2 linked regions of the Arthrobacter crystallopoietes genome follow. The protein of the gene in region 1 interacts with the protein of each later gene in a pairwise test. Links are inferred from orthologs where the notes say so. Each region holds a gene or a part of one and is shown on either strand. Other genes may lie near its edges.

Evidence for each region.
Region 2: the proteins of rlmN (region 1) and ftsZ interact in binary tests that used the Escherichia coli proteins (3 or more experiments, as listed by UniProt). The link is inferred for Arthrobacter crystallopoietes from one-to-one orthologs.

What each region holds. Positions count from the first base shown.
Region 1 is NZ_CP072014.1:1,612,921-1,629,147, forward strand. What follows is about bases 5,167-8,115. They hold rlmN (23S rRNA (adenine(2503)-C(2))-methyltransferase RlmN), read left to right. Parts: upstream 5,167-5,997; coding sequence 5,998-7,233; downstream 7,234-8,115. Other genes in these bases: J5251_RS07415 (zinc-dependent alcohol dehydrogenase family protein), read left to right, coding at 5,167-5,949; J5251_RS07425 (GcvT family protein), read right to left, coding at 7,348-8,115. In the rest of the region: DNA helicase PcrA, read left to right, coding at 1-1,217; J5251_RS07400 (mechanosensitive ion channel family protein), read left to right, coding at 1,339-2,364; sucC (ADP-forming succinate--CoA ligase subunit beta), read left to right, coding at 2,614-3,777; sucD (succinate--CoA ligase subunit alpha), read left to right, coding at 3,796-4,731; more of J5251_RS07415, read left to right, coding at 4,894-5,166; more of J5251_RS07425, read right to left, coding at 8,116-9,837; purU (formyltetrahydrofolate deformylase), read right to left, coding at 9,860-10,834; J5251_RS07435 (BCCT family transporter), read right to left, coding at 10,860-12,773; J5251_RS07440 (bifunctional 3-phenylpropionate/cinnamic acid dioxygenase ferredoxin subunit), read right to left, coding at 12,806-13,156; J5251_RS07445 (NAD(P)/FAD-dependent oxidoreductase), read left to right, coding at 13,461-14,663; J5251_RS07450 (aromatic ring-hydroxylating oxygenase subunit alpha), read left to right, coding at 14,747-15,943; J5251_RS07455 (IclR family transcriptional regulator), read right to left, coding at 15,917-16,227.
Region 2 is NZ_CP072014.1:2,952,352-2,965,979, forward strand. The notes cover bases 1-2,856. They hold ftsZ (cell division protein FtsZ), read left to right. Parts: upstream 1-753; coding sequence 754-1,959; downstream 1,960-2,856. Other genes in these bases: J5251_RS13535 (cell division protein FtsQ/DivIB), read left to right, coding at 1-548; J5251_RS13545 (polyphenol oxidase family protein), read left to right, coding at 1,995-2,705; J5251_RS13550 (YggS family pyridoxal phosphate-dependent enzyme), read left to right, coding at 2,702-2,856. In the rest of the region: more of J5251_RS13550, read left to right, coding at 2,857-3,472; J5251_RS13555 (cell division protein SepF), read left to right, coding at 3,517-4,050; J5251_RS13560 (YggT family protein), read left to right, coding at 4,123-4,410; J5251_RS13565 (DivIVA domain-containing protein), read left to right, coding at 4,575-5,270; lspA (signal peptidase II), read left to right, coding at 5,403-6,011; J5251_RS13575 (RluA family pseudouridine synthase), read left to right, coding at 5,983-6,939; dnaE (DNA polymerase III subunit alpha), read left to right, coding at 7,001-10,543; J5251_RS13585 (flavin reductase family protein), read right to left, coding at 10,556-11,086; hisD (histidinol dehydrogenase), read left to right, coding at 11,266-12,615; transcriptional regulator NrdR, read left to right, coding at 12,728-13,228; ppgK (polyphosphate--glucose phosphotransferase), read right to left, coding at 13,322-13,628. UniProt on the Escherichia coli protein: Essential cell division protein that forms a contractile ring structure (Z ring) at the future cell division site. The regulation of the ring assembly controls the timing and the location of cell division.

The sequences.
Region 1 (16,227 bases):
CCATTGAAGACCTCCTGATCCGGGTGGGCCTGCCGTACAAAGTGGTGGGCGGAACGCGCTTTTACGAGCGCAAGGAAATCAAGGACGCCCTGGCCTACCTCCGGGTACTGGTGAACCCGGACGATGTGGTCAACTTGCGGCGGATCCTGAACGAGCCCAAACGCGGCATCGGGGACCGGGCCGAGTACGCGGTGGCCGCGCTCGCCGAGCGGGACCGGCTGTCCTTCATGGAAGCCCTGCGCAAGGCCGATGATGCGCCGGGAATGGCCACCCGCTCCGTCAATGCGGTGGCCGGTTTCGTGAAGCTCATCGATGACCTCACCGAAGTGGCCAACGGATCCGGGGCCTCGGCTGCGCTGGAAGCGGTACTGGAACAGACCGGCTACCTGGCGGCGCTGCGGCAGAGCAATGACCCGCAGGACGAGTCCCGGGTGGAAAACCTGGCCGAACTGGTCGCCGTCGTGCGTGAATACGAACGGGACAATCCGGAGGGAACGCTCGGCAGCTTCCTCGAGCAGGTGGCCCTGGTGGCGGACGCGGACCAGATCCCGGATGCGCCGGACGAGGAAAGCGCGCAGCTGGCCAAGGATCAGGGCGTGGTTACGCTGATGACGCTGCACACGGCCAAGGGGCTGGAATTCCCGGTGGTGTTCCTTACCGGCATGGAGCATGGCGTATTCCCGCACCAACGGTCCATGACGGATCCGAAGGAGCTGGCCGAAGAACGGCGGCTGGCTTATGTGGGGCTGACCCGTGCCCGCAAGCGGCTCTATTTGACCCGTTCCGAATCGCGGAGCATGTGGGGCCAGAGCCAGTACAACCCGGCAAGCCAGTTCATCGAGGAAGTCCCGCCGGAACTCATCGACTGGAAGCGCGAGGGCAGCAAGCGCCCGGCGTTCACCTCCTCCGGCAGCTTCGGCTCCAGCCGCTACAGCGGTTCCCACTGGGGTGCCGGTGCCGGCGGCAACCAGGATGTTTCCTCGCTGCCGGGTTCGGCCCGGTCCATGGCGCCTGCCGCCGTGCGGGCGGGCCGCGTCCAGCCGCAGAAGGAAGTCATCGCGCTGACCGTGGGTGACAAGGTCAGCCACACCAGCTTCGGAAACGGGACCGTGCTCTCGCTTGAAGGCGCTGGGGACAAGACTGTGGCGAAGGTCAAGTTCGACATCGGCGAGAAGCGCCTGCTGCTGCGTTATGCACCGCTGACCAAGTCGGACTAGGGATGATGTGCCGCCGGGGAGGGAAGGCTCCCGCGGCACAACCCGGCGGCACGGCGCAGAATGCCAACGCGGCGGCCATCCGTATTTGGTCACGCTGGCATAACAACATAGCGTTTTTCCCATGGATTTGAATGTGGCGGATGTGGATGTTGCCCAGCTGGGCACCTTGGGATTTTGGATGGATAAACCGCTTCGCGTCGCGGTGATTCTGATCGGCGGTTTCCTGCTGAACCTGCTGGTGCGGATTGTCATCCGACGGATGTCGACGAAGATCGCCAACGGCGAGACAGCGAAGCTGGAGAAACTCGACGCCGACGCGATCGGCAAAAACATCAAGGACCCGCGCTACTGGCTGATGCAGGATTCGCCGATCGCGGCCGTGCGCCGGGCCCAGCGGGCACAGACCATTGGCTCGGTGCTGCGCTCCATCGCCACGGTGGTTATTGGGATCATGACGATCCTGATGGTCATGACCGAACTCGGGTTCGACCTCGGACCGCTGCTGGCCAGTGCTGGTATCGCCGGTGTGGCGATCGGTTTCGGTGCCCAGACCCTGGTGAAGGACTACCTCTCCGGGTTGTTCATGGTGGCCGAGGACCAGTACGGCATCGGCGACGTGGTGGACCTGGGCGAAGCCTCGGGAACGGTGGAGTCGGTTGGATTGCGCGTCACTCAAGTGCGTGCGGTGGACGGCACCCTCTGGCACGTGCGCAACGGTGAAATCCTGCGCGTGGGCAACTCATCGCAGGGCTGGGCGCGCGCCGTGCTGGATATCCCGGTTCCCTATGATGCCGACGTCGAAAAGGTCAGCGACCTGATCCTTAACTCGGCCAAGGACCTGCGCGCGGACCCGGACTACCGGCGGCTCATCCTGGACGATCCGGAGATTTGGGGCGTCGAGGCGCTCACAGGCGAATCCGTGGTCATCCGCCTCGCCATCCGGACCAAACCGCTGGAGCAGTGGGGCGTGGCACGCGCCATGCGCGCACGTCTGAAGGGTGATCTGGACCGTGCCGGACTGCGCATTCCGCTGCTGAACCAGACCGTCATCAAGGACGGGAGCCCCGTGCTCGTACCGGCCGGTTCGGAAAGCCACGCCGACGCCTCCGCCGAGGCCCCGGACGAAAGCCGCCAAGGCAAGCAGTAGGCCCGGCCCGCAGGGCCGTGAGCGACGCGTCGCAAAGTACCGCAAAGGGTTACTTTTCTACAAACCATAGAACTGTGCCCTTGATCACGAAAGCGGTACTCTAGGACAGGCGTCGCACGCCAAGGGACTAAAGTTCCCCTTGGAGCGCGAACGGATTTGCACCGAAAAAATGTCCGCCTACGCAGGCACGAAGTGACGCAGATCCGCGCTCCGAGTCAGAAACGACTTCGACGTAGAAGGACACAACCCGTGGACCTGTATGAATACCAGGCGCGCGATCTCTTTGAGGCACATGCTGTACCCGTGCTTGCAGGAATCGTTGCCTACACTCCAGAAGAAGCCAAAGCAGCAGCCGAAAAGATTGGCGGCGTTGTTGTCGTCAAGGCTCAGGTAAAAGTTGGCGGCCGCGGTAAAGCCGGCGGCGTCAAGGTCGCGAAGACTCCGGACGAAGCGTTCGAATACGCCACCAACATCCTCGGCATGGACATCAAGGGCCACACGGTCAACAAGGTCATGATCGCCCAGGGCGCGGACATCGCCGAGGAGTACTACTTCTCCGTCCTGCTGGACCGGGCCAACCGCAACTACCTGGCCATGTGCTCGGTGGAAGGCGGCATGGAGATCGAACAGCTGGCTGTCGAGCGCCCCGACGCTCTGGCCAAGATCGCCGTTGACCCCGCCGTCGGCATCGACCAGGCCAAGGCCGACGAAATCGTCGCCGCCGCCGGCTTCGCCGAGGAACTGCGCGGCAAGGTCGCCGAAACCATCATCAAGCTCTGGGATGTCTTCATCAAGGAAGACGCCACCCTGGTCGAGGTCAACCCGCTGGTCAAGACCGGCGCCGGCGACATCGTCGCCCTGGACGGCAAGGTCTCCATCGACGAGAACGCCGCGTTCCGCCACCCCGAGCACGCCGAGCTCGAGGACAAGGACGCCGCGGATCCGCTCGAGGCAAAGGCCAAGGAACTGGACCTGAACTACGTCAAGCTCGATGGCCAGGTCGGCATCATCGGCAACGGCGCCGGGCTGGTCATGTCCACGCTGGACGTCGTCGCCTACGCCGGCGAAAACCACGGCAACGTCAAGCCGGCCAACTTCCTGGACATCGGCGGCGGCGCTTCGGCCGAGGTCATGGCCAACGGTCTGGACATCATCCTGAACGACGCGCAGGTCAAGAGCGTGTTCGTCAACGTCTTCGGTGGCATCACTGCCTGTGACGCCGTCGCAAACGGTATCGTCAAGGCCCTGGAGATCCTGGGCGAGAAGGCCACCAAGCCGCTGGTTGTCCGTTTGGACGGCAACAGCGTCGAGGAAGGCCGCCGTATCCTCCGGGACGCGAACCACCCGCTGGTCACCCTGGCAGTCGGTATGGACGAAGGCGCCGACAAGGCCGCCGAACTGGCGAACGCCTGAGGATTGAGGAAAAAGAACATGTCTATCTTCATTAACAAGGACTCCAAGGTCATCGTCCAGGGCATCACCGGCGGCGAGGGCTCCAAGCACACCGCCCGCATGCTCCACGCCGGCACCAACGTTGTCGGTGGCGTGAACGCCCGCAAGGCCGGCACCACTGTTCAGCACAAGGACCAGCGCGGCGCCCAGCTCGAACTGCCCGTTTACGGTTCGGTCAAGGAAGCCATTGCCGAGACCGGCGCTGACGTCTCGATCGTCTTCGTTCCGCCGGCCTTCACCAAGGACGCCGTGGTCGAGGCCATCGAAGCCGAAATCGGCCTCGTCGTCGTCATCACCGAAGGCGTTCCGGTCCAGGACTCCGCAGAGTTCTGGGCGCTGGCACAGTCCAAGAAGGATGCCGACGGCAACCAGATCACCCGCATCATCGGCCCGAACTGCCCCGGCATCATCACTCCGGGCGAGTCCCTCGTGGGCATCACCCCGGCGAACATCACCGGCAAGGGCGGCGTCGGCCTGGTTTCCAAGTCCGGCACCCTGACCTACCAGATGATGTACGAACTGCGCGACCTGGGCTTCTCCACCGCCATCGGCATCGGCGGCGACCCGGTCATCGGCACCACGCACATCGACGCCCTGGCTGCGTTCGAGGCTGACCCCGATACCAAGGCCATCGTGATGATCGGCGAGATCGGGGGCGACGCCGAAGAGCGTGCGGCCGAGTTCATCAAGAACAACGTCACCAAGCCGGTTGTCGGCTACGTGGCAGGCTTCACCGCGCCTGAGGGCAAGACCATGGGCCACGCCGGCGCCATCGTTTCCGGTTCCGCCGGTACCGCCCAGGCCAAGAAGGAGGCCCTCGAGGCCGCAGGAGTCAAGGTCGGCAAGACGCCGTCCGAGACCGCCCACCTGCTGCGCGAGGTCTACCCCGAGCATGAGGAACCCTCGAACCTCTAAGGGTTCGTCCGCGAAAGCGGAAAGTTCCAAGCTAACGACGGCGGCGCTGTCACCTTCATCGCGAAGGTGACAGCGCCGCCGTCGTACTTTACGCAGCGTGATTCCGTACGGTCCGGCGGCTGGCTAGGCTGGAAACAGCCGTTCCCGACGCAAGGAGAGCACATGCGCGCCACGATCATCCACGGACCCCGCGATATCCGGGTGGAAGAGCGGCCCTATCCCACGGTGCAGCTTCCCACGGACGTGGTGGTCAAAGTGACCGCCGCTTGTGTTTGCGGCTCCGATCTGTGGCCCTATCGGGGCATCCGCGAGACTGCAGAGCCGCGCGCCATCGGCCACGAATTCGTCGGTGTGGTCGAGAGGGTCGGGGATGCGGTGACGGCCCTGGCCCCGGGTGACTTCGTGGTCGCGCCATGGGTGGCCAGCTGCGGCGAGTGCCCGCAGTGCCGCAACGGCGTCACCGTGGCGTGTGACCATCGGGCCTCCTGGGGCAGCACGGACGAGGATGGGTTCCACGTCGACGGCGGCCAGGGCGAAGCCGTGCGCGTGCCACGGGCCGAGGCAACGCTGGTGAAGGTGCCCGGCGTGGACCGGCCGGATGCGGAACTGACCGCCGACCTGCTGGCGCTCTCCGATGTCATGGGCACGGGGCACCACGCGGCAGTGAGTGCAGCGGTGGGGCCCGGCCGTTCCGTCGTCGTTGTTGGAGATGGGGCGGTGGGGCTGTGCGGCGTGCTGGCAGCGAAACGGCTCGGTGCGGAGCGGATCATCATGATGTCCCGGCATACTGACCGGCAGGCGCTAGCCAAAGAGTTCGGCGCTACCGACATCGTCGAGGAGCGCGGAAAGGCCGGGGCGGAAGCGGTGCGTTCCCTGCTGGGCGGGGTGTCCGCGGATTCGGTGCTCGAATGCGTGGGAACCGAGGAATCGATGGACCAGGCGCTGCGGTCCACGCGCCCCGGCGGCAGCATCGGTTTTGTCGGCGTTCCGGCGGGCGGAGCGGAACTGCCCATCGGCGTGCTGTTTGCCAAGAACATCTCGGTGGCAGGTGGGGCCGCGTCCACCCGGGTCTACCTGCCCGAGCTGCTGGCAGACGTACTTGCCGGCAAGATCAACCCTGGCAAGGTTTTCGACGTCGAAATGCCGCTCGACAACGCGGCCGAGGCGTATAAGGCCATGGATGAACGCCGCGCGATCAAGGTGCTGCTCAAGCCGTAAGGGGAGAGGGGTCCGACTCATTTGCATCGGCATGGGAGAATGGTGTAGATGTCTGTTTTGAATTCTTCCCCCACTGCCACGTCTTCCCGGCCACAGGTGCGTCCTGCCGTAGAAGGTGCCGAACCCGCTGTCACCAGCGACGGCCGTCCGCTGCTGCAGTTCAAATCGCCGCGCGTGAAGCAGCCGCCGACACACCTGGCCGATCTGACCCTCGCCGAGCGGCAGGCCAAGCTCAAGGAAATGGGCCTGCCCGCGTTCCGCGCCAAGCAGCTCTCCACGCACTACTTCCAGCACTTCACCACGGACCCGGAAGCCATGAGCGACCTCCCCAAGGACGGCCGCGAAGAGCTGGTCGCCGAAATGTTCCCGACGCTGCTGACCAAGGTCAAGCAGCTCAAGACGGACAACGGCGACACCATCAAATTCCTGTGGCGGCTGTTCGACGGCTCGCTGGTCGAGTCGGTGCTGATGCGCTACCCGGGCCGGATCACGCTGTGCGTCTCCAGCCAGTGCGGCTGCGGTATGAACTGCCCGTTCTGTGCCACCGGCCAGGCCGGACTGACGCGCAATATGTCAACTGCGGAGATCCTGGACCAGATTGTCCAGGCCAACCGGGTAATCGCCGAAGGCGCGCTGGGCGGCAAGCGCAGGGACGGCGGGCACGACGCCGAGCGTGTCACCAACATCGTTTTCATGGGCATGGGCGAGCCCCTGGCCAACTATAAGCGCGTAATGGCAGCGGTGCACCGCATGGCAGCCGAGGCCCCCGAGGGCCTGGGCATGTCCGCCCGCAACATCACCGTCTCCACCGTGGGTCTGGTGCCGGCGATCAACAAGCTCGCTGCCGAGGACATTCCGGTTACCTTCGCACTGAGCCTGCACGCGCCGGACGACGAACTGCGCGACGAGCTGATTCCGGTAAACAGCCGGTGGAAGGTCGACGAGGCGCTGGATGCGGCCTACAACTACTACGCTGTGACCGGCCGGCGGGTCAGCATCGAGTACGCGCTGATCAAGGACATGAACGACCACGCATGGCGCGCAGATCTGCTGGCCAAGAAGCTGAACAAGCGCGGCCGCGGCTGGGTGCATGTAAACCCGATTCCGCTGAACCCGACGCCCGGTTCCATCTGGACCTCGTCGGAGAAGGCGGTGGAGACCGAGTTCATCAACCGGTTGATCGCCGCCGGCATCCCGACAACGCTGCGCGACACCCGCGGCAAAGAGATCGACGGCGCCTGCGGGCAGCTCGCCGCCGCAGACGACGAAAACGTCGCAGACTAAACGCCGCTAATCGCTGCAAAGCACCAAGCACAAAGCAGCGGCCCCGCTCCTTCCCACTGGAGCGGGGCCGCTGCTGCCAATTGCGGCGCTAGCCTGTCATTGATCCGTCACCCGCTACCCGCGCAGCCGTTCCATCTTCGGATCCACCAGCGGTTCAGCAGCGATGGTCGCAGCGACCTTCCGGCCGAAGTAACCGATCTCCACGGAATCGCCCTCCTCCAGACCGGCCGGCAGCCAGGCGTAGGCGATGGGCCGCCCAACGGTGTAGCCGTAGGCCGCGCTGGTGACGTAACCGGCGGGCTCGCCGTCGACGAACACCGGTTCCTTGCCCAAAACTACGGACGTGCCGTCGTCGACCGTCAGGCACTTCAGTTCCCGGGAGGCCGGCTCGGCCCGGCGGGCTGTCAGGGCTTCGTATCCCACGAAGTCCGTCTTGTCCTTGAAGACCGAGAACCCGAGTCCGGCTTCATACGGGCTGTGCTCGGGAGTGACGTCGGTGCCCCAGAGCCGGTAGCCCTTTTCCAGCCGGAGGCTGTTGAAGGCACCGCGGCCGGCGGCGACGATGCCGTGCTCCTGGCCGGCTTCGAAGAGCAGATCCCATAGCTTCAGTCCGTACTCGGCCGAGGTGTACAGCTCCCAGCCGAGCTCCCCGACATAGGAAAGCCGCATGGCCGTGACGGGGATGCCGCCGATGTGGACCTCCTTGGCCCGGAAATAGCGCAGCGAATCGTTGGTGTAGTCATCCTCGCTGACCTTGCCGATGACCTCGCGGGCCAGCGGCCCCCACAGGCCGATGCAGCAGGTTCCCCCGGTGATATCGGAGACATGGACCCACTGTGCCGGGTCGGCTGCGGACTGCTTGCGGGCCTCGACCCGGAAGTAGTCGAAGTCGATGTTGCCGTTCACTCCGAGCTGGAAGGTCTCCTCGGCGAGCCGTGCGATGGTCACATCGCTGCGGACGCCGCCGTCGTCCGCCAGCAGCAGGCAGTAGGTGACGGCCCCCGGCTTTTTGGCGATGTTGCCGGTGCTCAGCCGCTGCAGCAGCGCCAGGGCACCCGGGCCGGTCACCTCCAGGCGCTTCAGCGGAGTCATGTCATAGAGCGCGACGGCGGTACGCGTCTTCCACGCTTCGGCCGCAGAGATGGGGGAGTGGAACATGTTGGACCAGCTGTCCCGCTCCGGTGCCTGCCATTCTTCCGGCAGCTCCTGCAGCAGCGCGCTGTTGGCCTCGTACCAGTGCGGACGCTCCCAGCCGGCGGACTCGAGGAAGAATGCGCCGAGTTCATGCTGGCGGACGTTGAACGGGCTGACGCGGAGATCGCGCGGAGATTCGCGTGGCTGCAGCGGGTGGAGCACGTCGTAGATCTCCACGAAGTTCTGCTGCGAAGTTTCGCTGACATACTCCTTGCTGACCTGCACCTTCTCGAAGCGTGTCGCCTCGCATTCGTGCAGGGGCGTGCCGGACTGGCCTTCCACCAACAGCTCGGCGACGGCCTTGGCGACGCCGGCCGAGTGAGTCACCCAGACGGCCTCCGCGAGGTAGAAGCCCTCAACCTCGGGCGACTCGCCGATCAGGGGGCCGCCGTCCGGCGTAAAGGAGAAGATCCCGTTGAAGCCGTCCTCAATCTCGGCGCCGCGCAGGGCGGGCAGCAGCTCCTTGCTGTCCTGCCACGACGGCAGGAAATCGGCCTCGGTGAACTCCAACCGCGAGGGCATGCGGTGCTCGGACATCTGGTCTGCCCGTACCTGCGGCAGCTCGTTCAGATCCACCGGCATCGGGCGGTGCGCGTAGGAACCGATGCCGATCCGCTCACCATGCTCGCGGTAATACAGATCCTTGTCCTGATGGCGCAGGATAGGCAGACGGGCGCCGTTGGGCAGCTCGTTGTGGCCCGCGAGCTCCGGCACTGCCGTGGTCTTGACGTACTGGTGTGCCAGCGGCAGCAGCGGCACCGGCATGCCGACCATGGCACCGATTTTGGGGCCCCAGAAACCGGCGCAGGAAACCACGATGTCCGCCGGCACCACACCGTCGGGCGTCTCCACGCCGGTGACTTTGCCGCCAGCCTGCTCGATGCCGGTCACGGGGGTGGAGCCGATGAACTTTACGCCCGCTTCGCTGGCCTTTTCGATCAGCAGCTGCACCGCGCGGGCGGCGGAGGCCAGGCCGTCGGAGGGTACATACAGTCCGCCCAGGACCATATCCCGGTTGATCATCGGGTAGCGCTTCTCGCACTCATCCGGGTCGATCAGCCGGCCCTCAAGACCCCAGGATGTAGCGAAGCCCAGCCGGCGCTTCAGCTCCTGAAGGCGCGCCTCTGTGGTGGCGACCTCAAGCCCGCCGACCTGGTTGAAACAGGAGCGCCCGTCCGCACTGAGCGAGAGCAGCTTTTCCACCGTGTAGCCAGCGAGCTCGGTCATCGTCTTGGACGGGTTGGTCTGGAACACCAGGCCGGGTGCATGCGAGGTGGAACCACCGGCCAGATGCAGCGGTCCCTGTTCGAGGACGGTGACGTTGTTCCAGCCGCGGGTGGCCAGCTCGTCGGCCAGGTTGGCGCCGACAATGCCGGCCCCGATGATGACTACGCGGGGTGTGTGGCTCATAAGTATTCTCCTAGGATCGCGTTTAGCGGAAGACGACGGTGCGGGTGTTGTTGAGCAGGACTCGGTGCTGGCAATGCCACTTCACGGCGCGGGACAAGGCCTGGGCCTCGGCATCGCGGCCCACTGTAACCAGTGACGCAGGATCCAGGCTGTGGTCAACCCGGAACACCTCCTGCTCGATGATCGGGCCCTCGTCCAGGTCGGCGGTGACGTAGTGGGCGGTGGCCCCGACCAGCTTCACGCCGCGGTCGTAGGCCTGGTGGTACGGCTTGGCACCCTTGAACCCGGGCAGGAACGAGTGGTGAATATTGATCGCGCGGCCGCGCAAGGCCTCGCAAAGGTCGTCCGAGAGCACCTGCATGTAGCGTGCCAGCACCACCAGGTCGGCGTTGTGTTCTGCGACGAGCTCCAGCAACCGCCGCTCGGCGTCGGCCTTGGTAGCGGCAGTCACAGGCACGTGCACAAAGGGCAGGCCAGCTGCCTCGGCCATCGGGCGCAAGTCCTCATGATTGGAAACAACGACGGCGATTTCAGCCCCAAGGCTCCCGGCCTGCCACCGGAAGATCAGGTCGTTGAGGCAATGGCCGAATTTCGACACCATGACCAGCAGCCGCTTGGGGCTGCCGTCATGGATTTCGAAGGTCATTCCGAACCTGTCCGCCACATCCACGAACTCCTCAGCCAAGGCTGCCGCCATCGCCGGGCGATCCGCGTCGCTGCCCTTGTCCCCGCCGGATCCAGCTGTTATGCCCGCCGGCGCAAAAGCTGTCCGCAGGAACAGCGTGCCACTTACATGGTCGTCGAATTGCTGGTGCTCCGCGATGTCGAAGCCGCGCTCGGCCAGGAAGCTGGTCACAGCGTGGACAATTCCGGGACGTTCCGGACACGAGAGCGTCAGGACAAACGGGGCCGTGTGTTTCCCAGCGTACGCGTGGACACGGTCAGCCGTAAGGTCATCGTTGAGTAATTCAGTGGTGGCCAAAGCCGTCATAGTCATTTACCTCGCAAGTTCGGTAGAAAAATCAGGAGCCGGAGCTCCGGGATGGGCATTTATCGCTGGAATCGCACTGCTCGTCGCATTCGTGCCTCGTGACGAGGTCGAAATGGACGCCGCCGTGCTGATCTACACCGGAGCGGATGGCGCGTTCCACCACTGACGTTGCCAGCCGCCGCCTCAAGGAGAGCGGGTCCCGGCGCAGGTCCTTGGCCAGCGCGAAGCACATCAGCAGCATGACCAGGACGAAGGGCAGGGCTGCCACAATGGTTATTCGCTGGAGACCGGAGAGGGCTTCAGCGGGCTGATCACCACCAGCCAGCAGCATGACCGCCGCAACTCCGCCAGTCAGCACGCCCCAGAAGATGACGACGCCTCGGGAGGGCTCCTCGGCACCGTTGGAGCTCAGCGAGCCCATGACCAGCGAGGCGGAATCCGCGCCGGTTACGAAGAAGATGCCCACCAGGACCATGGCGAGAACGGCAACCCCGCCCGCGATAATATTCGGCAGCGGAAGGTTCTGGAGCAGATCGAAAAGGGCGCCGTCGAAGGAGATGGAGGGTTCGCCGTCGACCACGTCGACCAGCCCGTCGCCAGTGTCCGGTGTTTCATTAGCCTTCTCCTGAACACTGAACGCAGCACCGCCGAAGATTGCAAACCAGATCACGCTGACGACGCTGGGCACCAGGAGCACCCCGGTGACAAACTGACGAATGGTTCGGCCCCGGCTAATGCGGGCGATGAACATGCCTACAAACGGCGTCCAGGAGACCCACCAGGCCCAGTAGAAGATTGTCCAGCCGGACATCCAGGTACGCAGGGCCTCGTCGCCGACGGCTTCGGTGCGTGAAGCCATTTCAGCTAAGTCACGGGCGTAGTCGCCAACGGCGGCGGGCACCAGATTGAGAATGAAGAGCGTGGGACCAGCTACGAAAACGATCAGCGCGAGGATGACGGCGAGGACCATATTGATATTCGCCAGCCACTGGATGCCGCGTCGGATGCCGGAAATCGCGGAGGCGACGAAGCAGACAGTAAGCACGGCGACGATGGCCACCAGGACTGGGGTGGCTAGGTCGCCAACCCAACCGTTGAAGGCCATGCCGCTGCCGATCTGCAAGGCGCCAAGGCCAAGCGAGGCCGCCGTGCCGAAGAGCGTGGCAAAGATAGCCAGAATGTTGATGAACTTCCCGACCGGCCCCTCCACGGTCTTATGGCCGAACAGCGAGGTGAAGGTGGCGGAGATCAACTGCTTGCGACCCAGACGGTACGTCCCATAGGCCATGGCAACACCGACGACGGCGTACATCGCCCAAGGGTGCAACGTCCAATGGAAGAGGGACGTAGCCATGGCGGTCTGGATAGCTTCAGGTGTTTGACCGTTCACGCTGCCGGGCGGCGGGGCGACGTAGTGGTACATCGGCTCGGCCACCCCGTAGAACATCAGGCCAATGCCCATGCCGGCGGCGAACATCATGGAGATCCATGAGATGGTCCTGAACTCCGGCTTCTCACCGTCCTTACCTAGCGGGATATTGCCGAAGCGGCCCAGCGCGAGCCAAAGCACGTAGACAACGAAGAGCGAGGCGAGCAGGATAAAGAGCCAGCCGGTGTTTTCCATGACCCAGTTGAGCGCGTTCTGGGAAGTGGCTGAGAGGTTGTCGGTGCCGAGGAAGCCCCACGCGACAAAACCTAGAGCGAGGACGCCCGCTACCGCGAAGACCGTCTTGTCCAGACCACGGGGTACCAGGCTCCGGCGGGCAGCGGCGTGCTCTGTTTCCGAATCGCGCAGTTCCTGCAGGATCTGCTGATCCAGTGAAGTTTCTTCTGCAGCCGGCGGTTTGGCTTGCTGGTCATCGCCCAGCGGATCCTTGCGGACGAGTTCGCTGAGCTCATCGTCAGGAGTGCCATCATCAACTGCAAGTTCTTTATTCGTTGTCATGAATTTCCTATGCTCGATGACCTATGCCCCGGCTAAATGTGTCCGTCTACGGTCAGGCCAGGCGGAAGATTCGGAGCGTCGCCTGATTCGCGGACCATAATGGTTCCGTCTACTACCTCGACTTCGTGGACCCGGACCGGCAGCTTCGCTGGCGGGGCGTCCACATTGCCCGTGCGTAAGTTGAATTTGGAGGCGTGCAGCGGGCACTCCACTTCACAGCCCTCGACCCAGCCATCCGCCAGCGATGCGTCCTGATGGGTGCACGTATCATCGATGGCGAAGAGCTCGCCCTCCTCGGTGTGGAAAACAGCGATGGGAGGGGACGTATCCAGGCGGATGGCGTCTCCGGGTGCCAGCTCTTTCAGTGGGCATGCCTTGTGCATGGAGCGAACCTCTTTCATTGCCAGCCGCTCTTTGGCGGCAGTTCCGTCATGAACAACTTCGTTCACGATAGGCAACAGCCTGACTGCTGAAGGTGGTACCTGTCAAGAGTTTTTGTGTCGCAGGCCACATGATTCGCAATAATCTGCAACCCCGCGATTGCGTATTTGTGACTCTTGACACAGGGTCGTTGCGGAAGTCATGCTGTTTCACATAGCGATGCAAGTTGCGTTGAGCGCAATTGAGCAAGCTTCTTAACCAGAAGGTGCAGGAGCGCATCTCTCCAGTGTTGTGAAAGGCCAATCTATGCAGACTCTTGTAGTCGTGGGAGCGTCCCTGGCCGGACTCTCCGCCGCCCGGGCAGCGCGGGCCCAAGGCTTTGCCGGCAGACTCGTCATCATCGGGGACGAAGCGCCCCGTCCTTATGATCGACCGCCGCTGTCCAAGGACTTCCTGGCAGGCAAGATCGGTCTGGAGGACCTGGCGCTGGAGGAAGTTGGCGAGGACCTGAACGCGGAATGGCTGCTGGGAGTCCGTGCCGAGCGCTTCGACGCCCAGTCCTTGACCGTCACGCTCAACGATGGGCGCAGCGTCACCGCAGACAAGGTAATAATTGCCACAGGCGCTTCGGCCCGCGGGTTGGCTGAACTGCAAGGCATGCAGAACGTCTTCACTCTGCGCACGCTTGCCGATGCGCAGGCTCTGCGGCCCCGGCTGGTCTCCGGGCATCGACTGGTAGTCATCGGTGCAGGATTTATCGGAGCGGAAACCGCGTCCACGGCGAAGGCAGCCGGCATGGACGTGACCGTAGTGGAAAGGGCGGTTGCACCGCTGGCAGGCCCGCTCGGAGCCCAAATGGGCGCTGCGGTGGCCGGCCTTCACGAAGCAGCCGGAGTGGAGCTGCTCTGTGGGACCGGTGTTTCCTCCTTCACCATGAGCGGAACCTCGGTGAGCGAAGTAGTCCTGGACAATGGCAGGCGGCTGCCCTCCGACGTCGTACTCGTTGGCATTGGAGCGCAACCCAACGTTGAATGGCTGGAAGGATCGGGCATCGCGCTGGACAATGGCGTCCTGTGCGATGCCATGGGCCGGACCAACCGGCCCGGTGTATCCGCCGTTGGCGACTGTGCCGCGTGGTACGACCTGCAGGCTCAAAGCCACCAGCGCATAGAGCACTGGGCCGGGGCGAACGAACGCCCGGCTCTCGCCGTAGCCGCACTGCTGGACGAAAACGCCGTGCAGCAGCCCGTCAATCCGCCGTACTTCTGGTCAGATCAGTACGGATCCCGAATCCAGTTTGCCGGTCAGGTCCGGGGGCATGACCGGATCGAAATCGAGCACGGCGACGTTGCCGAGCGCTGCTTCCTGGCCGTGTACTACGCCGGCGCCGAACCGGTCGCCGTGCTGGGTGTGGACCAGACCCGGCAGTTCACCAAATGGCGCAAGTTCCTGAACAAAAACGCTCAGCAGTATCTGGTCCCGGCAGGGGAGTTCGTGGCCGCCTCTTGAGCCGGTCAGCACCACTTACTGCCGTAGCCATTCCAAATATCTGATTCCACCTTCCGCTTCTCGCATTTCCAAGGAGTACCCCTATGACCGCCGAAATCATCTCGGAAAGTCTTATCTCGACTCTGCCCGGCAACACCTATGTCGACGAGGACATTTTCCGGACCGAGCAGGAACGCATCTTTGAGCAAATGTGGTTCTGTGCCGTGCGGTCGGAGGACCTGGCGAAGCCCGGCGCTTACAAGACAGTCCAGATTGGCCGCGAGTCCGTCATCGTCACCCGCAACCGGAAAGGCGCCATTCGGGCTTACTACAACATTTGCCGGCACCGCGGGGTCAAGCTGTGCATGGAGGAATCCGGTGAGGCCGGCCGCTCTTTCCAGTGCCCCTACCACGCCTGGACCTACGACTTTGATGGCAAGCTGATCGCGGCCCCGAATCTTACGAAGATGCCGGATATCGACCGGGAAAAGTATGGGCTGGTCCATGTAGCTGTGCGCGAATACCTCGGCTATGTCTGGCTCTGTCTGGCCGATGAGCCGCCGTCGTTCGAGGACGACGTTGTCGGGGCTATCGAGGAACGCCTCGGCGATGTCCAGGCTATCGAGAGCTACGACGTCGCCAACCTGAAACTTGGCCGGCGTATCACCTACGATGTGAAGGCGAATTGGAAGCTAATCATCGAGAACTTCATGGAGTGCTACCACTGCGCTACCATCCATCCAGAGTTGACGGAGGTGCTGCCCGAATTCGCAGATGGACTGGCAGCCCAGTACTTCGTCGGCCACGGCGCGGAGTTCGGCGAAGACGTCAAGGGTTTCACCATCGACGGTTCAGAAGGCGTGGACCGGATTCCGGGAATCGGCGACGATCAGGACCGCCGCTACTATGCCATTACGATCAAACCGACAGTCTTCGTCAACCTGGTGCCGGACCACGTCATCATCCACCGGATGTTCCCGATGGCCGCGGACCACACGATCGTCGAATGCGACTGGCTCTATCTGCCCAGCGTTGTGGAAAGCGGTAGAGATCTCACCTCGTCCGTGGAGCTGTTCCATCGGGTGAACCAGCAGGATTTCGATGCCTGTGAACGATGCCAGCCCGCCATGGGCTCGAAGATCTATGCCAAGGGCGGCGTCCTGGTTCCCAGCGAGCACCACATCGGCGCGTTCCATCACTGGGTGCAGCAGATGATCGACGGCACCGGTACGGTCTCCGGTCCCGTTGCCGACGCCGTACCCGATGCTCCTGAATCACTCGAGGCTGTAACCCATCCGTGAGCTGATATCTTGCCCGGCCTGTTTGAGATCCTCGATCAGGCCGGGCATTTCCTTGGGCTTGAAGCGGAACGAAGGACCGGACATGCTGACGGCGCCGATGACTGTCCCGAGGTGGTCATATACGGGAACGGCGATCGCGCTGAGGCCTATCTCGAATTCTTCGGAGACCACGGCATAGCCTGAGCTGCCCACCTCGAGCAGCTCCTTCTCAAGTTCCTGTTTGGAAGTGATGGTCCGGGCGGTTTGGGCTGGGAGCCCGGTCTCCTTGAGGATCTTTTGCCGTT
Region 2 (13,628 bases), 1.3 Mb from region 1 along the record:
AAACGGTCGACGAGGCACTTGCGCCGCTGAAAGAGCAACCGTTGCCACAGGTCGGCGACGACGACGTTCGGCCGCTGCTCGAGGGGCTGCCGGCCGTTCTGGACGTTACTGTCGAGGCCCGGCCGCCCTCGGAACTCGCTGTGGAAATCACGGAACGAATTCCTGTCGCCGTCCTGGAAACGGGCAAAACGTTCGCCTTGATCGATGCAGAAGGCAAACGGATCGGCTCGGTGAAAGAGCGCAAGTCCGCTGAGCTGCCGTTGATTGACGAAAGTGCTGCCAGCAAGGACCAGGAGATATTCCGGACTATCACCGCTGTCCTCAGTGCACTTCCAGCGGATGTCCTGGCTGAGTTGGAACACGCATCGGCCAAGTCAATCGACTCGGTTGAGCTGCAGCTGGCCAACGGTCAAAAGGTGCTGTGGGGCAATGACAGCCAGCTTGAGTTGAAGGCCAAGGTTTTCGAAGCGCTGCTCAATGCGCCCGAACCAGACGTTGAGGTAGAGGTTTACGACGTTTCGACCCCGACCATGCCGGTCACGCGTTGAAACTCAATCTACACAGAAAAGCGACACGCGGCAGCGGTCGTTGCATGACGCCGGGGATGCGCCTAGCGTCTCGGAATAGAAGTTACTTGACATAACTCTAACCCTCAAGTTGAGGGTTAAGGTTACCGAGTGAACCATTGGGCCGGTGTCCGCTCCGGCCTGACGGAATTGATCAGTGCACAGATTCGAACAAGGGACACAGGACGTGGCAGCACCGCAAAATTACTTGGCCGTCATTAAAGTCGTCGGCATCGGCGGCGGTGGAGTGAACGCCGTCAACCGAATGATCGAGGTAGGGCTCCGCGGCGTGGAGTTCATTGCTATTAACACTGATGCGCAGGCTCTGCTTATGAGCGATGCGGACGTCAAGCTGGATGTAGGGCGTGAACTAACGCGTGGACTCGGCGCAGGCGCTGATCCGGAAGTTGGCCGCAAGGCTGCCGAAGACCACGCTGAGGAAATCGAAGAGGTGCTTCGCGGCGCCGACATGGTTTTCGTAACTGCCGGTGAAGGCGGTGGCACCGGTACCGGTGGCGCTCCGGTGGTGGCACGTATCGCGCGTTCTTTGGGAGCGCTGACCATCGGTGTCGTTACACGTCCTTTCACTTTCGAGGGCCGTCGGCGGTCGAACCAGGCCGAAAGCGGTATCGAGACGCTGCGCGATGAAGTGGATACGCTGATCGTGATCCCCAACGACAGGCTGCTCTCCATCAGCGACCGCAACGTGTCGATGCTCGACGCTTTCCGCTCGGCCGACCAAGTCCTGCTGTCCGGCGTCCAGGGCATCACCGATCTGATCACGACGCCGGGCCTGATCAACCTGGACTTCGCTGACGTGAAGTCCGTCATGCAGGGCGCCGGCTCGGCACTCATGGGTATCGGTTCCGCCCGCGGCGAGGACCGTGCAGTCAAGGCGGCCGAACTGGCCATCGCGTCACCGCTGCTGGAAGCATCCATCGACGGTGCGCACGGCGTGCTGCTTTCCATCCAGGGCGGATCGGACCTTGGTCTGTTCGAAATCAACGAGGCCGCCCGCCTCGTGCAGGAAGTGGCCCACCCGGAGGCCAACATCATCTTCGGTGCGGTCATCGACGATGCCCTCGGCGACGAGGCCCGCGTCACTGTTATTGCCGCGGGTTTTGACCAGGTGGATGTTACGTCCGCAGCGCAGCCTGCGCAGAAGCCCGCGAACGCCCCGGCAGCGCCGGCCGTCCCGCCGTCCCAGCCTGCCGAGCACGCACACGTCCCGGCAGCCGCGCCTGCAGCTTCCAGCGGCAGTTGGGGGCAGATGCCGCAGCGTTACGACGTCCCGGCTGATGCAGGCTTCGACGTAGACCTGCCTGCCGTCGTCGAGCCGGATCTGACGGCCGGCCGCACGGATGACCTGGATGTCCCGGATTTCCTCAAATAGAACCGACAACGCGACAACAGACAGGATTGCCGGCAGTGCTTTGGTGGCGTGAACAGGTCGGCGACGGCCTGTGGGTGGCGTTTACCGACAAGGCTGCCGGCAATCTTGCTTTGCATGTGGGCGATGTGCCGGCGGCTGTCCAGGACAGACGCAGAATGTTAGAGGCCGAACTGGGCATGGAACCTGGCTCGTTGCGCTTCATGAACCAGGTCCATTCCGCCTACGTGGGCATGGCATCGACCGCGCAGCCGGGGCCTCCGCCGGAAACGGAAATTGATGCGCTCGTATCACCGGAAGCGGACGTGCCGCTTGCGGTGATGGTGGCCGACTGCCTGCCGGTCGTCTTCGTTGGTTCCACCGCGGGCGGAGGACTTGCGTCCGCCGTCGCGCACGCAGGCAGGCGGGGATTGCTGGATGGAATCCTGGTGAACACGGTCTCCGAACTGCGGGCCGCGGGGGTGTCGGGCATCCGGGCATGGATTGGTCCTTCGATCTGCGGGCGCTGTTACGAGGTCCCCGGTCTCATGAGGACGGCATCCTGTGAGCAACTGCCGCAGCTGTACTCTGAAACTTCTTGGGGAACGCCGGCTTTGGACCTGCCGGCCGGCGCGGCGGGCCAATTGGAAACAATGGGCGTGGAAACGCGGCGGTTGGACGGATGCACCCTCGAGGATTCCCGGTTGTTCTCCTACCGGCGCGATCCGCAGACAGGCCGCTTCGCGGGCCTCGTATGGAGAGAGAAATGACTGACATGGACAGGACTGAGGAGCTTCGCCGAAACCTGACGAAGGTGCGGACGAGAATTGAGGACGCTGCTGCCCGACGCACCGGTCCTGTGCCCGAATTGATTGTGGTGACGAAATTCTTTCCCGCCGCCGACGTGGCCGCGCTAGCGGCGCTCGGTGTTGCGGATGTGGGGGAGAACCGGGACCAGGAAGCCTCGCAAAAAGCGGCGGAGCTGGCGGACACCGCGGCAGGGGAGTCTCTTCGCTGGCACTTCATCGGGCAGCTGCAGAAGAACAAGGCCAAGTCTGTGGTGCGGTACGCGCACGCCGTGCATTCAGTGGACCGTTCCTCTTTGATCGGCGCCCTGGATAAAGCGATTGCCGTTGAGCAGGAACGCCGCAGCGCCGCCGACCAACCCCCGCGGCCGGAACTGCTGTGCCTGATCCAGGTGGACCTCGATGAGCGCACGGAGGTGCCCGGGACGGGGGAGGCGGCCGGTCCTCGAGGAGGCGCCCAACCGGAGCAGATAGAGGAACTCGCGCGCGCCATTGACGCAGCGAATGGTCTCCGGCTGGGCGGCTTAATGGCCGTTGCGCCACTTGGAACGGACCCGGTTCCGGCCTTTGGCCGGTTAATGGATTATTCGGCCAGCCTGCGCGAAATTTTTCCGGACGCATGGATGGTCTCCGCTGGCATGAGCCAGGACCTGGAGCCGGCCATAGCGGCCGGGGCGACACACCTGCGTGTCGGCTCAGATGTCCTCGGACCGAGACCTGCTTTGAGGTAGCGTTTTTGGCGAGAGCAGTGTTGAAGACACGATAGGAGCTAACCATGGCCGGCGCTTTGCGCAAGACAATGATCTATCTTGGGCTCGCCGACGGTGACGAGCACTACGAGTTCGAGGAAAACGAGTCGCCCAGCAAGGAACCTCAGAACCGGGACGAGGACCAGCGTGTGGAACAGAGCCGTGAGGAGCGCCGGGTGGAGAGCGCGCCGTCGCCCCTGAAGCCGGTGGCGGAGGAATATCGTGCTCCCGTTACGCCGATCAAGCGTGCCCCGTCGTCCCGTGAGGAGTCATCCGTGCTGCGTCAGATCACTACAGTCCATCCCCGTTCCTACAATGACGCGAAGATCATTGGTGAAAGCTTTCGCGATGGTATTCCCGTGATCATGAACGTGACCGACATGGGTGAAGCCGACGCCAAACGCCTGGTCGACTTCTCCGCCGGACTGGTTTTCGGACTGCACGGCAGCATTGAACGGGTCACCAACAAGGTGTTCCTGCTCTCGCCGTCGACCATGGAAGTACTCGGCGAGGATAAGCAGGCCAGCGACCACCAGGCGACATTCTTCAACCAGAGCTAGCGGAGCATCCTGCCCATACGGCAGTATGCTCATTTTAACTGCTCGTCTACCGCTAGGAATCGTGGAACCCGCGTGTCCATTATTTTTGCTCTGCTGTATTTAGTGCTCATGCTGTTCCAGTTGGCGCTGATTATCCGCATTGTTTTTGATGTTGTCCAGACTTTTGCCCGGCAATGGCGCCCGCGTGGCGTCGCCTTGGTGGCTGCATCGGCCATCTATGCTGTGACTGATCCACCGCTGAGGGCACTGCGACGGATGATTCCGCCGCTGCGCATCGGCGGCTTTGCGCTGGACCTGGCATTCCTGGTGCTCTTCATTCTGACGAGCATTGCGTTGTTCATCGTTGCAGGCCTTGCCTAGGGACTGACCTGCTCCAGGCGCGGTTAGTTTTCAAGTTCGAAAAGATATACTCTGATTCAGATATCCCTAGTGAATGTAAATCGTCATGGCGATTATTCGCTACCGTTGTCATGAGTGCATTGGCACGAAATCATGATCCACAAGAACCAGTATGAGGTGACCACATGGCTCTGACGCCAGAAGACGTTGTCAACAAGCGGTTCCAACCGACGAAGTTCCGTGAAGGATACGACCAGGACGAGGTCGATGACTTCCTTGATGAAATCGTCGTAGAACTGCGCAGGCTGAACCAGGAAAACGACGAGCTCCGTAAGAAGCTCGGCGAAGCCACCTCGGGCCAGTCATCCGCTGGTAACGTCCCGGCCCCTGTTGCAGCCGCTCCCAAGGTCGAACCGGCCAAGGAAGAGGAGCCGCAGGAGGAGGTCAAGGAAGAGCCTAAGCGCGAGAAGCCCGCAGCGACTGTTCCCGCTACGGCGGCCGCTCCCGTGGTCAGTGCTCCGGCACCGGCCGCTCCGGCAGCCGGTGGCGGCCACGCAGCCACTGCCGAGTCCGCCGCGGGCGTTCTGGCCATGGCGCAGAAGCTTCACGACGAATATGTCAACGCCGGCGTCGAGCAGCGCGACAAGATCATTGCCGAAGCTCAGATGGAAGCGAGCACTCTCGTCAACGATGCACAAGAGAAGAGCCGCAAGACGCTGGGCTCTCTGGAGCAGCAGAAGGCTGTACTGGAGCGCAAGCTCGAGCAGCTGCGCGGCTTCGAACGGGACTACCGTTCACGCCTCAAGGCCTACATCGAGGGCCAGCTGCGCGATCTGGAAGCCCGTGGATCCTTCGCGACTCCGGACGTCAAGGAGAGCTAGAGTCCTCAGCTTGACCCAGTTTTGAGCCCTTGTCCAAGGGTAAGGATGGCCGGTGCCGGGAGTTCCCTGACACCGGCCATTTCTCTAGCCGGCTTCCGTGCCGCCATCCGCTATTGCCGTTAGAAAAGAATCATGTCTGAACCATCTTCCGCGGACCAGCCCGCGGACAGCCGCATTGAAAGCCAGCACACCGGTGTCCGCAACCGGCGCCCTGCTGGTTTTGTCCTGATCCTGGCAAGCTGCGCCGTGTTTGCCTACCTCTTCGATCAGCTGACCAAATGGTGGGTCGTCAGCACCATGACGGAGGGCGACATCATTCCGGTGCTGCCCCCGCTGCTGCACTGGCACTTCATCCGGAATTCCGGCGCTGCGTTTTCGATCGGCCAGGACTACACATGGGTCTTTACGATAGTGATGGTCCTGGTGTCCGGTGCCATCATCTTCTACGCGCGCAAGGTCCGTTCGGCTTGGTGGTCCGTCGCCCTCGGCCTTCTTCTTGGCGGTGCGCTGGGGAACCTGACGGACAGGCTCTTCCGGGAACCATCGTTCGGTGTTGGCCACGTCGTGGATTTCATCGCGTTCCCCAATTTCGCCATCTTTAATATTGCGGATTCCGCTGTGGTCGGCGGCGTAATACTCTGGTGCATTCTGACCTTCATGGGCATTGGCATCGACGGCGAACGCGTATCGTCCGGAAAACAGCCGCCGAAAGATGGCAACACGGAGCAGCGCGGTGCCTGATCAGCTTCACCAGTTCTCCCTTGACCCGGAGACGTCGGGCAAACGTGCCGACGCGGCAATAGCAGGCTTGCTGGACATATCGCGTTCGGCGGCTGCGGCGTTGTGCACAGCGGGCAACGTCAGGCTTAACGGCAAAGTCTTGGGCAAATCGGACCGGTTGCCGGACACCGGAGAACTTGAAATCCGCAGACCCGAAGAGCGGGATCCGTTGGAGATCGTCGTCGAAGAGGTGGAAGATTTGAAGGTTCTCGGTGATGATGATGACTTCGTCGTGATTGATAAGCCTGTCGGAGTGGCAGCCCACCCCTCGCCCGGCTGGGTCGGCCCCACGGTGGTGGGGGCACTGGCCGCACTGGGATACAGGATTTCCACGTCCGGCGCGGCGGAGCGTGCGGGCATTGTGCACCGGCTCGACGTCGGCACGTCGGGAGTCATGGTCGTGGCAAAGACAGAGCACGCATACACACTGCTGAAGCGGGCCTTCAAGGAACGTACGGTCGACAAGGTCTACCACGCATTGGTGCAGGGCCTGCCGGATCCGCTCGAAGGAACCATCGACGCCCCCATCGGCAGGCACCCGGGCTACGACTGGCGCTTCGCCGTCGTGGAGGACGGGCGGAACTCGATCACCCACTACAAGGTGATTGAAGCGTTCGGAAAGGCTTCGTTGGTCGAAGTTCACTTGGAAACAGGGCGGACACACCAGATCCGCGTTCATTTCGCCGCCCTCCGGCACCCGTGCGCCGGGGACCTGACGTACGGGGCGGATCCGAAGCTCGCGGCCGAACTGGGCCTGACCAGGCAATGGCTCCACGCCAAGAAACTCGGTTTCGACCATCCGGTCACCGGCAAATGGGTGGAGTACGAAAGCGAATATCCCCAGGATCTGGCCTACGCACTGGATGCACTGGCCGAACACCGGGTCTGATCTGTACGACGGCGGAACCGCGGCATGAGACGTGCCCGCCTAGAATGAAGTGGTGGCAACTGTGACTAGCTCGATTTCCGGTACTGATTCGTTTGTACATCTCCACAACCACACCGAATACTCCATGCTTGACGGCGCAGCCCGCCTGACGGATCTCTTCGAACATGCCCATGAACTGGGCATGGACTCCGTGGCCACCACGGACCACGGTTTTGTCTTTGGGGCCTTCGATTTCTGGAACAAGGCCAACAACGCGGGCATTAAGCCGATCGTCGGGGTGGAAGCCTATCTGACGCCCGGCACGGCGAGGTCGGACAAGACCCGTGTCCGCTGGGGCGACGGTGGCCGCGGTGACGTCTCGGGCGCCGGCGCGTACACGCATATGACGATGTGGGCCGAGACGACCGAGGGCATGCACAATCTGTTCCGCATGTCGTCGCTGGCGTCACTTGAGGGGTACCTGTACAAGCCCCGCATGGACCGGGACCTGCTGCAGACTTACGGCAAGGGCCTGATCACCACCACGGGCTGCCCCTCGGGCGAGGTGCAGACGAAGCTGCGGCTGGGCCTCTACAAGGAAGCGATGCAGGCGGCCTCGGATTTCCGGGACATCCTGGGGCCGGAGAACTTTTACTGCGAACTGATGGACCACGGCCTGGACATCGAGCGCAATGTCCAGGCGGATCTGCTCAAGCTGGCCCGCGAGCTGCAGCTGCCATTGGTGGCAACCAACGATCTGCACTACACACATGCCGAGGACGCCAAGGCCCACGCGGCGCTGCTGTGCGTCCAGTCCGGCTCGACGATGGCCGATCCTAAGCGCTTCAAGTTCGACGCCGATGAGTTCTACCTGAAATCTCCGGCCGAGATGCGCGCAATTTTCCGCGACTACCCGGAGGCCTGCGACAACACATTGCTTATCGCCGAACGGTGCAACGTCGAGTTCAACACCCAGGCCAACTACATGCCGCGGTACCCCGTTCCGGAAGGCGAGAACGAGGAGTCCTGGTTCATCAAGGAGGTTGAGAAGGGCCTTCATTACCGTTATCCGGCAGGTATTCCCGACGACGTCCGCAAGCAGGCGGACTACGAAGTCGGCGTTATCTCCCAGATGGGCTTCCCCGGGTACTTCCTGGTCGTGGCCGACTTCATCAACTGGGCCAAGAACAACGGTATCCGGGTAGGACCGGGCCGTGGTTCGGGTGCCGGTTCAATGGCGGCGTATGCCATGCGCATCACGGACCTCGATCCGCTCAAGCATGGTCTGATTTTCGAACGGTTCCTAAACCCGGACCGTGTGTCCATGCCTGACTTCGACGTCGACTTCGATGATCGGCGCCGCTCGGAGGTCATCCGGTACGTCACCGAGAAGTACGGCGACGAGCGGGTGGCCATGATTGTCACGTACGGCACCATCAAGGGCAAGCAAGCGCTGAAGGACTCTTCGCGCGTGATGGGTTACCCCTTCTCGACGGGTGAGCGGCTGACCAAGGCGATGCCGCCTGACGTCATGGGCAAGGGCATTTCGCTGCAGGACGTCCACAATCCGGAGGCCAAGCGCTACAGCGAGGCCGAAGAGCTGCGGGAGCTGCTCAAGTCGGATCCGGATTCAGCCAAGGTCTTCGAAACCGCGCTCGGGCTCGAGGGCCTGAAGCGGCAGTGGGGCGTCCATGCGGCCGGTGTGATCATGTCCTCTGATCCGCTGATCGACATCATTCCGATCATGCGCCGTGAGCAGGACGGCCAGGTCATCACGCAGTTCGACTATCCGACTTGTGAGGGCCTCGGCCTGATCAAGATGGACTTCCTTGGTCTGCGGAACCTGACAATTATCACCGACGCGCTGGAAAACATCCAGATGAACCGGGACTTCGAGTTGGTGCTTGAGGACCTGACCTTGGATGATCCTGACTCCTACGCCCTGCTGGCCCGCGGCGACACCCTGGGAGTCTTCCAGCTCGACGGCGGTCCGATGCGGTCCCTGCTGAAGCTCATGCGGCCGGATAACTTCGAAGACATTTCCGCGGTGCTTGCGCTGTACCGCCCCGGGCCGATGGGCGCTAATGCGCACAATAACTACGCGCTGCGCAAGAACGGGCTGCAGGAGATCACTCCCATCCACCCGGAGCTTGAGGAGCCGCTGGCCGAAATCCTGGGCGGAACCTACGGCCTGATCGTCTACCAGGAACAGGTTATGGCGATCGCGCAGAAACTGGCCGGGTACTCGCTCGGCCAGGCAGATATTCTGCGGCGTGCCATGGGCAAGAAGAAGAAGTCGGAACTGGACAAGCAGTACGCCGGCTTCGAAAAGGGTATGCAGGACAACGGCTATTCCGCCGCAGCCATCAAGACGCTGTGGGATATCCTGCTCCCGTTCTCGGACTACGCGTTCAACAAGGCACACTCGGCCGCGTACGGCGTCGTGTCCTATTGGACGGCGTACCTCAAGGCGCATTATCCGGGCGAATACATGGCTGCGCTGCTGACCTCCGTCGGTGACGACAAGGACAAGCTCGCCATGTACCTCAATGAGTGCCGCCACATGGGCATTACGGTGCTTCCGCCGGACGTCAACGAATCCAGCCTGAACTTCACTCCGGTGGGTAAGGACATCCGGTTCGGCATGGGCGCCATCCGCAACGTCGGCGCCAACGTGGTCCACGCCATGGTTGCCGCCCGCGAGGAGAAGGGGCACTTCAGCTCGTTCAGCGATTTCCTTCAGAAGGTTCCCGCGGTTGTCTGCAACAAGCGGACCATCGAATCACTGATCAAGGCCGGCGCATTCGACTCGCTCGGCGATCCGCGCCGTGCCCTGGCCATGATCCATGAAGAAGCGGTTGACTCCGTCATTGTGCTTAAGCGCAACGAGGCCGCCAACCAGTTCGATCTCTTTAGCGCCTTTGACGACGGCGGTGAATCCTCCGGCGGACTGGCCGTGGAAGTTCCGGATCTGCCGGAATGGGACAAGAAGGACAAACTGGCGTTCGAGCGCGACATGCTCGGCCTGTATGTCTCGGACCATCCGCTTCAGGGCTTGGAAGGTCTGCTGAGCCAGCATGCGGACATGACGATCACCTCCGTCATCGGCGAAGACGGTCCGGCGGACGGTGCCATCGTCACCATTGCCGGAATGATCACCTCCCTGCAGCGCCGGATCGCCAAGAACAGCGGCAACGCGTACGCCCGTGCCGAGGTGGAAGATCTGGGCGGCTCCATGGAAGTGATGTTCTTCGGCCAGGTGTACGGACCGATCTCGACCATTCTGGCCGAAGACCTGATCGTCGTCGTCCGCGGCAGATTGCAACGCCGTGATGACGGCGCGGTAACGCTGAATGCCCAGGAGCTGACGGTTCCTGACCTCAGCGATGGCCATTCCGGACCGGTGGTAATTTCCATGGCCAGCTTCAAGGCGACCGAGACCGTGGTGTCTTCCCTTGGCGATGTGTTGCGGACACACCCGGGAACCACCGAAGTCCAGGTACGGCTGAACAGCTCGCGGAAAGTGGAAGTGATGAAGCTTGGCGTCGATCTCCGGGTCAACCCCACGCCGTCGCTCTTTGGGGATCTTAAGGTGCTGCTGGGCCCCGCCTGCCTCGACGTCTAACGCCTCCGGGACTTAGATCTGGTACTCGAGCGGGCTTGGGCGCATGTAGGAGCCGCCGTGGTACAGCAGCGGCGTCGCTTCGTCGCCGAGGGAGCCTTCCACCACCTCGACGATCACCACAGCGTTGTTTTCGAACGACACGCGCATCTGGATCTTGCCGACCAGATAGGCATGGACATCCTTGAGAAGAGGAACGCCGTAAGGACCTGCTTCCCAATGGTCTCCGCTGAAGCGGTCTTTCGTACGGGCGAAGCGGTCGGCGAGCCCGCGGTTGTCTTGGCCGAGAATATGCGCGCCAATATAGGTCGAGTTCGCGACGGCGGGCCAGGATGAGCTGGAGCGGGCCATGTTGAAGGTGAAGCGTGGTGGCTCCGCCGACAGGGACGCCACCGAGGTCGCCGTGAAGCCAAAGGGCTTGCCCTCGTACTCAACGGTGAGAATTGCCACGCCGGCAGCGTGCCGCCGGAAGACCTCCCGGAAGGTGGTTCCCAGCAGTTGCTCGGCGGGCGTGACAGACTGAGCTGCTGCGGATTCGGCACTCACAACAATTTTTCTCCAGAACTACTCGGTGGGGACAGAAGACATCCTGACCCATTAATGTTCAGCGTATTCGGCATCAGGCGGCGCAGGGCATTGTGTTAAGTTGTGCTAATTTTCCTGCCTGCTCCTCAACCACGGCCGCCGGCAGCAAACGACTGGACCCGGCTCAGTAGAATGGAAACGTGAATCCTGCTTCGAACGTTGAATCCTTTTCCCAGTTTCCCCTTTTGGACCTGCGCGGGCGCCATTTAAATACTGCAGAACTGAAGGCCGCCATGCCCCGCGCAGAGACGACTTTTGACGTTGCCTCGGATGCGGTCGAGGAGATCATCAACAAGGTGCGAAGCGACGGGTTCACGGCGCTGGCCGGACTTGCTTTGCGGTTTGACGGCGTGCAGCAGCGGCACCCCCTCGTACCGCAGGAAGAATTGGTCCGAGCGCTGGAGGCACTTGATCCTGCGGTCCGTGCCGCTCTGGAAGAGTCCATTGCACGGGCGCGGGTCTTTGCCGACGCGCAGAAGCCCGCCGATGCCACGGTGGAGATCGCCGCAGGCGCTACGGTTACGCACAAGTGGGTACCGGTTTCGCGGGTGGGCCTGTACGTCCCGGGCGGGCTGGCGGTCTATCCTTCGTCTGTGGTGATGAATGTCGTGCCGGCGATCGCCGCCGGCGTTGGCTCGATCGCCTTGGCCTCACCACCGCAGAAAGACTTCGGAGGCCTGCCGCACCCAACGATTCTGGCTGCCGCCCGTCTGCTGGGCATTGACGAGGTCTACGCCATCGGCGGCGCGCAGGCAGTGGCGGCGTTTGCCTACGGTGTTCCCGCCAATGATTTCGGTCCCGCGCTGGCACCGGTCGATGTGGTCACCGGTCCCGGCAACGTTTTTGTCGCCACCGCCAAGCGCCTCGTTAAAAGCGTGGTGGGTATTGACGCGGAGGCGGGCACCACTGAAATTGCGATCCTTGCGGACGACAGCGCGGAGCCGGCCTTCGTCGCGGCCGACCTAATCAGCCAGGCGGAGCATGATCCCCATGCCGCATCCGTGCTGGTGACGCCGTCGGAGAAACTGGCTGAGGCCGTCCGTCGGGAACTTGCTGTCCAAATTGGCGGCACGAAGCACGCTGACAGGGTTCGCGAGGCCCTTTCCGGACCCCAGTCCGGCGTTATCATGGTTGACGACGTCGAGCACGGCATTGCGGTTTGTGACGCCTATGCGGCGGAGCACCTCGAGATCCACACGGTGAATGCTTCGGGGATCGCCGCGCGTGTCCGCAACGCAGGCGCCATATTTGTGGGCAACTATTCGCCGGTAAGCTTGGGCGATTACTGCGCCGGCTCCAACCATGTCCTGCCGACGAGCGGGACCGCTACCTTCGCGTCCGGCCTCAACGTCACCACGTTCCTGAAAGCCATCCAGATTATCGACTATGATCAGCGTGCGCTCCGCGAAGTAGGCGGGCACATTGTTTCGCTGGCGACGGCGGAAGACCTGCCGGCGCATGGGGATGCTGTCACCGTCAGATTCCCATAACCACGCGCCGCAGTCTGGCGCAGACACAAGATGTAGTAATAACACGCTTGTAATTCGCAAGATGTAGTTTTATGATTGTTCAGTTGCTGTCTGGAACACGAAAGGATCCGGTATGTACTGTCCGTTCTGCCGTAATCCTGATTCCAGGGTCGTGGACAGCCGCCTGACCGATGATGGCTCGGCCATCCGCAGACGTCGGCTGTGTCCTGAATGCGGCCGGCGATTCACCACCCTCGAAACCACCAGCCTGAGCGTTCTAAAGCGTTCCGGCGTGGCGGAGCCGTTCTCTCGGGCCAAGGTCATCAACGGCGTTCGGAAGGCCTGCCAAGGCCGCCCCGTGACTGAGGACGACCTGGCCATGCTGGCCCAGGAGGTGGAGGAATCCATCCGGTCCAGCGGGGCAGCGGAAATCGACGCCCACGAAGTCGGTCTCGCGATTCTTCGGCCGCTGAAGAATCTGGATGTGGTGGCCTACCTGCGGTTCGCCAGTGTCTATCAGGCGTTCGACTCCCTTGAGGATTTCGAAGCCGCGATAGACCGGCTGCGGGTTGAAGCGGAGGCCGGTAAGAACCAGGGCCCCTCAGGAACTCAGCGGCCGTTGACCGCACAGTAACAACGCCACAGTTTCCGGTGGCGGCCACGGAGGGGAAGCCATGGCCGCCACCGGCACCACAGGGAAGGGTCCGCTGCTGCGGGCCCTTTTTCCTTACTTGAAGTACTTGAAACTGAGCGCTGCCTGCAGAGCTCCGCCCACAATACCGGCGTTGTTCTTCAACTCGGCGGGAATGATCTTGGTGTTGAGATCGAGCTTGGGGAGGAAGTCCTGGCTGCGCTTGGAAATGCCGCCGCCGACAATGAACAGTTCGGGCGAGAACAGGAACTCGACATGGGAGAAATAGCGTTGCAGACGCACCGCATAGGCGTCCCAGTCCAGTCCGTCGCGTTCACGCGCAGTAGCTGATGCCTTGGTCTCGGCATCGAAACCGTCGATCTCCAGGTGCCCGAGTTCCGCA